One region of the Geovibrio thiophilus genome, then DNA from elsewhere that is predicted to be linked to it. Evidence: riboswitches for the same ligand, from Rfam matches in the RefSeq annotation. Region 1 holds a riboswitch; the other holds the start of a gene.
The links. Region 1 has a riboswitch for cobalamin ahead of EP073_RS03005 (ribonucleoside triphosphate reductase). Riboswitches for the same ligand answer to the same signal wherever they lie in the genome.

Region 1 (3,418 bases):
CTTACCCTTGAGATAGCCATGCACCGGGCATACGGAGAATGTGGGAGTTATTGTTATATAAGGTATTTTATAGCAGCATGTTATTTCTTTCAGCAGTTTGCCCACTGCCGACGGCTCATCCACTGATTCACCGAGGAAAACGTGGAACACTGTACCGCCTGTGTAAAGCGGCTGGAGCCTGTCCTGATGATCAAGCGCCGCGAAGAGATCCCTTGCCTTCTCCACCGGAATCTGCGTGGAGTTGGTGTAGTAGGGGCGCTCAAGGGAGCCGGAAGTGATGATCTCAGGGTAGTCCTTGATGTCACGTTTGGCAAGACGGTATGAGGTTCCTTCGGCGGGCGTAGCTTCAAGGTTGTAGAGCATATCGTCCTCCTCCTGAAACTGCGCCAGCTTGCCGCGCATGAAGTTAAGTATCTTTTCGGCAAACTCCAGACCTTCTTTATTCATAATATCCACGCCGATGAAGTTCAGCGCGGCTTCGTTCATGCCTATTATGCCTATGGTGTTGAAGTGGTTTTTCCAGAACTGACCGAAGCGGGCATGAATATCCTCAAGGTAGAACCTTGCGTACGGGTAAAGCCCGTTTTCCGTCAGCTTCTCCAGAGACTTACGTTTTATTCTAAGGCTGTCCCGCGAGAGATCCATGAGGGATGAGAGCTTATTGAAGAACTCCTCCTCACTGCCTGCGGTATAGCCGATTCTCGGCAGATTTATTGTGACAACCCCGATGGAGCCTGTGAGGGGGTTTGCGCCGAAGAGCCCCCCTCCCCGTTTGCGGAGCTCCCTGTTGTCCAGACGCAGACGGCAGCACATGCTGCGTGCGTCTTCGGGACTCATGTCGCTGTTTACGAAGTTGGCGAAATAGGGAATCCCGTATTTCGCCGTGATTTTCATCAGCTCAACAACTATGGGATGTTCCCAGTCAAAGTCTTTTGAAACATTGTAAGTAGGTATGGGGAAAGTGAAAATACGTCCTTTCGCATCCCCTTCCATCATAACTTCCATGAACGCGCGGTTGATGAGAAACATCTCTTCCTGAAACTCGCCGTAGGTTCTGTCCGTAACTTCGCCGCCGATTATCACCGCCTCGTCTTTGTGGGTGGAGGGAACGTATAAATCCATGGTGAGATTGGTAAACGGAGTCTGGAAGCCCACACGTGTAGGCACATTGAGATTAAAAACAAACTCCTGCATAGCCTGCTTGACCTCTTTATAAGAGAGCTTGTCATAGGCTATGAACGGCGCAAGGTATGTGTCGAAGTTGGCGAACGCCTGAGCGCCCGCCGCTTCCCCCTGCAATGTGTAGAAGAAGTTGGCTATCTGCCCCAGAGCTGTGCGGAGATGTTTGGCGGGCTTGCTTTCCACCTTGCCCGCAACCCCCCTGAAACCCTTCATCAGAAGGTCTTTCAGATCCCAGCCGCAGCAGTAAACGGCGAGCAGACCGAGATCGTGTATGTGGAAATCCCCTTCCGTATGTGCTTTCTGTACTTCGGGCGGGTAAATTTTGTTCAGCCAGTATTTGGCGGTTACCGTGGATGAAATATAGTTGTTCAGCCCCTGCAGAGCGTAGGTTGTATTGCTGTTTTCGTTGACACGCCAGTCGCTTCCGCCGAGGTATGTCTCCACTATGGATTCAAACCCTTCCATGCTGTCTGTGATGGAGCGGATGTCCGCACGCTGTTTCCTGTATATTATAAATGCCTTGGCTGTTTTGGCATGCCCCTGTTCAATGAGCACCTTTTCCACGCAGTCCTGTATCTCCTCCACGGAGCAGGAACCGTAGCGTTCGCAGGCATCGGTAAGCTTTCTGGTTACAATAAGGGAAAGGGCGGCGGCATTGTTCCTGTCCGTTCCGCCGACGGATTTCGCCGCCTTGAAGATGGCGTTCGCTATGCGCTCCTGATCAAAGGGGACAAAGCGTCCGTCACGTTTCATAACTTTTTCAATCATATAATCAATCCTCCGAAAATAAGCACAGTTCCAGCCGGAGGACGTTTAGCATGTTAAGATTATATGCGCTGAAATATTAATGGCGTGTAATAATCTCATCCATCCCTCCGATGGGCAGTTTATTCCACGGGGCAGGTATCCTGACTCGCCGTCACCCTAATCGCTCCGCCTTCCCGTACGGCTGACAGTGGCAAAGAAAAGGAGCTTTCGTCCGGCTCACAGTTGCGGGGGCAGTGACGGATTTTAACCGCGCTTCCCTGATTCCCGATGAGTTATTCTGCTATGAAGAGACGGATAAGTCAACCCTGATTTAGGATTAAGAAGATAAAAAAGCTCTTGATTAAAAAGCAGGCGGTTCAGCTGCCCTCTTCCAGTGCGATCCCTGACAGAGGCGGACAGATAATGTAAATGAGCATAACCGGAGAAGGAGCTCTTGAGGGGGATTTTACAGACATAAACAAGCCTGCTAATGTCTTTGATCAGTCTGAGAGAGCCCTCGCGGGGCTCCCTCAGGTTTATTATTTAGAACTTGTAGGTAAGGTTGACTGCGAATATGTGCGCGTCTGTGTTTTTGAACTCACCGGTAAGTCTGGTTGCGTCAGTATTTTTTACGATATTGCCCGCTTCGTTATCGAACTTTCTGTTTTCGTCATCAAGATAGTTGTAGGCAAGATCAAGGTCAAAGCTTTTGCCGAAATGAAAGCCCGCACCCACAGTGTAAAGCCAGCGGTCACCGGAGGGGAGCATAGGGTCTACCCACTCATCGGGGATGGGACTGTAGTCTCTGATTATGCCCGCGCGGAGATCGACCATTTCATTAAGCTTATACTGACCGCCGAAACGGAGTGCCCACACGTCATCCCAGTTTTTGGGCTTCACGCCTATGTCCGAGAGACCTTCGGGGTTAAGCTCATCGTATGACGACCACTGTGTATACTGTCCGTCAAATTCAAAAGTCCATTTGCCGTTTGACCATGCAGCGGCAACGTACGTGACCGCGGGCAGAGTTATATCGGCTTTGAAGTCTCCTGAGATTTCGTAGACGGCAGCAAGAGGAGAATCAGTTTTACTTGTTCCTTCAACTTCGTGCTTCATTTCGGGTCTGTAACTGAGACCGAAACGCCAGTTTTTGCCGAGCTTATAATGAGCGGCGACGTTCCATCCCCACGCGTCGCTGTCGCCTTCAAGCTTGAGAGGGGAAGAAGGAATGCCGCTTGCAAGAGCAGCGGGGGTGGTCATAGACTCTATAGTCACATCCATTCTCTGGTAAACAAGACCGGCAGCGAGGCTGAGATCATTTGTGACTCTGTATGCAAGAACGGGGTTAAAAGTGTATGTGGCTATTTCAGCGTTTCTTCCGCCTACAAGATAAGCGCCCGCCCAGTCGTCTTTCCAGTCCATTCCGAGACCGAAATTGATGAAGGAGCCGAAGCCGAATGAAAGCCTGTCGTTGATTTTTGTTGTTATA
Region 2 (3,418 bases), 1.2 Mb from region 1:
TCGGCATCAAATCCGTTTCTGCCGTGGGCAGAGAGGAAGACAGCGTTTTCCCAAGGCTCTGCTATGGCGGCAAAGGCCGCCTGAACAACGCTTATGCCTTCAATAACCGTAACATTCTCCCTGCCGAACTCCTTCACCACTGATTTAGCGAGGCTGAAAAAGCCAGCATCTCCCGTGACCAGAACGCCTATGCGTTTGCCTCTGTTGTTTCTTATAAACTCATGAGTGCCGCTTATGAGAGGCTCCGGCACATGATAAGGGACGCTGACCCAGCCTCTGAACCTTTCGCCGCCCACTGCGAGGTCTATCAGGCTGAGCGCTTTTTTCGCCTTGCCTGTGAGCATGTCAGGGTGTCCGGTTCCGGTGGAGATTATGTATATGTCAGGCATTGTAAACTCCTATGAGGTCTCCCTTCATATTAAAAAGCAGCACATCAGTCTTGTGAAATCCGAAGTCCGCCCGCACACGCCCGCTTATCAGCTCCGCTATTCTGCCGAAGCCTTCGGGATGAGTAAGGCATATCTCCTCAACGGTGTTGAAGTCTCTGTGGAGACCAAGCGCCTCACCGACAAATCCCTGCGCCTGCGGGGAAACGCCTGAGTGGGTGTTGTAATGCCCCATGGCGAGTTTTGCCAGCTTTCCCGGATGTCCTGCTAACGTTATTTCACTGATGCCCTTTGAGCGCAGGTAGCTGAAAGCTTCGCCGAAATAATTGCTTACCATCACTGCCTCTGCGTCCGTGTGTATGGATTGCAGATGTTTTTCGCCTATTTTGCCCGCCACAAGTGCTATGTGCCTGTTTTCGGCGAGTTTCACGTCTATTTCGCATTTGAACGAATCCACCAGAGCGTCAACGCTCATGGGGTGCACAATCCCTGTCGTGCCGATTATGGATATGCCGCCGATTATCCCGATGCGCTCATTGAAGGTCAGTGCTGCGAGCCTCTCTCCATCGGGTACGGATATTGTTATTATGGCGCCGTTTGCTTTGCCTATGATCTCGCGCACATTCTGTTCTATCATCATGCGGGGAACAGGGTTTATTGCCGCCTCTCCCACGGGGATCTGCAAACCGGCCTTGGTTACTCTGCCTACGCCCCTGCCGCCGAGAATTTCGATTCTGCCGCCGCTGTTCACCTGTACGCTTGCGTGTATCTCAGCTTTGTGAGTCACATCGGGATCGTCGCCCGAATCCTTCACCGCAAAAGCACCTTCGGCTGAACAGGAAACGGGTATACACATACGGCTGCCGTCCGGCAGGACAACATCAGTGTGATCCGCCGCTGTACCGCTCATGATGTATACTGCGTGCGCCTTTGCCGCCGCCGCTGCCGCCGTGCCTGTGGTGAATCCCTTTCGCATTTTGAGATGGTGTTCCGAAATAAAATATGTGTCAAGGAGAATTATAGTTGACTAATAGGCTTCTGAGTCCGAAAATACCCGAATATACGAGGTGGAGACAGAAACAGGGAATTTGGTTAAAATCCAAAACAGTCCCGCTACTGTAACCGGAACGAACCCGCGTTTTAGCCACTGTCCGAAAAACGGATGGGAAGGTGCGGAATTAGGCGGCGCTTTAAAATGCCGTGCCGGAAGTCAGGATACCTGTTCTGTTTGAACTTTACGAGGATGAAGGCACCAAAATATGCCCCCCCGCAGGATTTCCCTGTCGCACCCGTATAAAATCAAAACTTTTTTTAAGGAGGAGTATGTGAAGCACATATTCGCAGTGTTCCTTGCCTTTCTCGCTTTTACGGGCGCAGTGCAGGCATCAGGAGGAGAAAAAGCAATGGATGAAAAAACGGCAATTGTCATCACGTCATTCGGCACAACCTATGAAACAACTCTGGAGCCGATACTCGCACTGGTGAGAGAAACGCAGGTTAAGTACCCCGAAACACCCGTGCGCCTTGCGTTTACATCAAACATAATCCGCAGGATATGGAATGAGAGGGCGGCAGACGCTCAATACCGCAGGGAGCACCCGCAGATTCCCGAAATGCTTTACGGTGTAAAAAACGTTCTCGGCGTTATGGCGGATCTCCAGAACCTTGGCTACAGAAATATAGTTGTTCAGCCTACGCTTATCACAGACGGTGAGGAGTACGCCGACATGACTGCTTATGTCAGTGCCCTTGCCTCCATAAAAACACTCAAACCGAAATTTCAGCCCTTTGCGGCGGTGGGCATAGGCAAACCCCTTACCGGAGCCTATTCCCACGGGGAATATCTGGAAGCTCTGGCAAAAGTTCTTGAGCCGGACATAAAACAGGCGAAGGACGCAAAAGCCGCCCTTGTTTACATGGGGCACGGAAACGAGCATATGTCGCAGGGCGCTTATTACGAACTTGAGATAATTCTCAACCGTAAGTACGGAGTGCCCGTTGCCATAGGTCTGGTGGAAGGGCTGCCCGATTTTGACACTGTGCTTGAGAAGCTCACTGCTAAAAAGGTTAAAAACGTCATCCTCAGACCGCTTATGTATGTTGCGGGCGACCATGCGGAAAACGACATGGCGGGGGATGAGGAAGATTCATGGAAGGTGATGCTCACCAAGGCGGGGTTCAATGTTACGCCCGTTCTTGAAGGGCTGGGGCATAAAGCCGCTGTCAGGGGGATTTTTATTAATCACCTTGAGGAAGCCGCAAAGGAAGCCGGAATAAAACTCAAATAATATGAATAAAATAACAGTCAGATCCCTTACCAAGCTCTTCGGCGGTCAGACCGCCGTGGACGGAATAAGCTTTGACGTGGAGGAGGGGAGCGTTCTTGCTCTCCTCGGTCCTAACGGCGCAGGCAAAACCACGACTATAAACATGCTGACGGGGCTGACTATTCCCGCCTCCGGTGAAATACGGTACGACGGTGAAGAGTTTGACCCGCAGAATAAGCGGATTAAGCGCACCATCGGCGTTGTTCCCCAGCATAATAATGTGGACAGGGATCTTACTGTGTATCAGAACCTGAAAACCCATGCTGTGCTTTTCGGCGTTGACAGAGCTGAGGAGAGAATCGCACAGGCTCTTGATTTTTCGGGGCTTTCCGCCCATGCCGGTAAAACTGCCGGAAACCTTTCCGGCGGAATGAAGCGCAGGCTGATAATCGCCCGTGCTCTTCTCCATGATCCGTTCGTCCTTTTTCTGGATGAACCGACTGTCGGGCTTGATGCCTCTGTCCGCAGAACCATGTGGGATTTCATCCGCAGCATCAATCAGGAAAAACAGTGTACAATCCTGCTTACAACTCATTACATCGAGGAAGCCGAACTGCTCTCTGACCGTGTGATGATTATGGACAAGGCAAGAATTGTAGCAGAAGGCACGGCGGCGGAGCTTAAGGCAAGGGTCGGCAAATGGGCGCTTGACATATACAGAAACGGCAGAACGGAAACAGAGTTCTTTGAAACCCGTGAGGCAGG

Region 2: another riboswitch for cobalamin. It lies ahead of EP073_RS08500 (sirohydrochlorin cobaltochelatase); the one in region 1 lies ahead of EP073_RS03005 (ribonucleoside triphosphate reductase).

The regions. Positions count from the first base shown of each region.
Region 1 covers NZ_CP035108.1:620,226-623,643, reverse strand. Annotated here, with positions in the region: gene EP073_RS03005 (ribonucleoside triphosphate reductase) at 1-1,950, opposite strand, end outside; cobalamin riboswitch at 2,064-2,273, opposite strand; gene EP073_RS03000 (OmpP1/FadL family transporter) at 2,473-3,418, opposite strand, start outside.
Region 2 covers NZ_CP035108.1:1,795,067-1,798,484, reverse strand. Annotated here, with positions in the region: gene cbiE (precorrin-6y C5,15-methyltransferase (decarboxylating) subunit CbiE) at 1-389, opposite strand, end outside; gene cbiD (cobalt-precorrin-5B (C(1))-methyltransferase CbiD) at 382-1,362, opposite strand; cobalamin riboswitch at 1,435-1,627, shown strand; gene EP073_RS08500 (sirohydrochlorin cobaltochelatase) at 1,712-2,674, shown strand; gene EP073_RS08495 (ABC transporter ATP-binding protein) at 2,676-3,418, shown strand, end outside.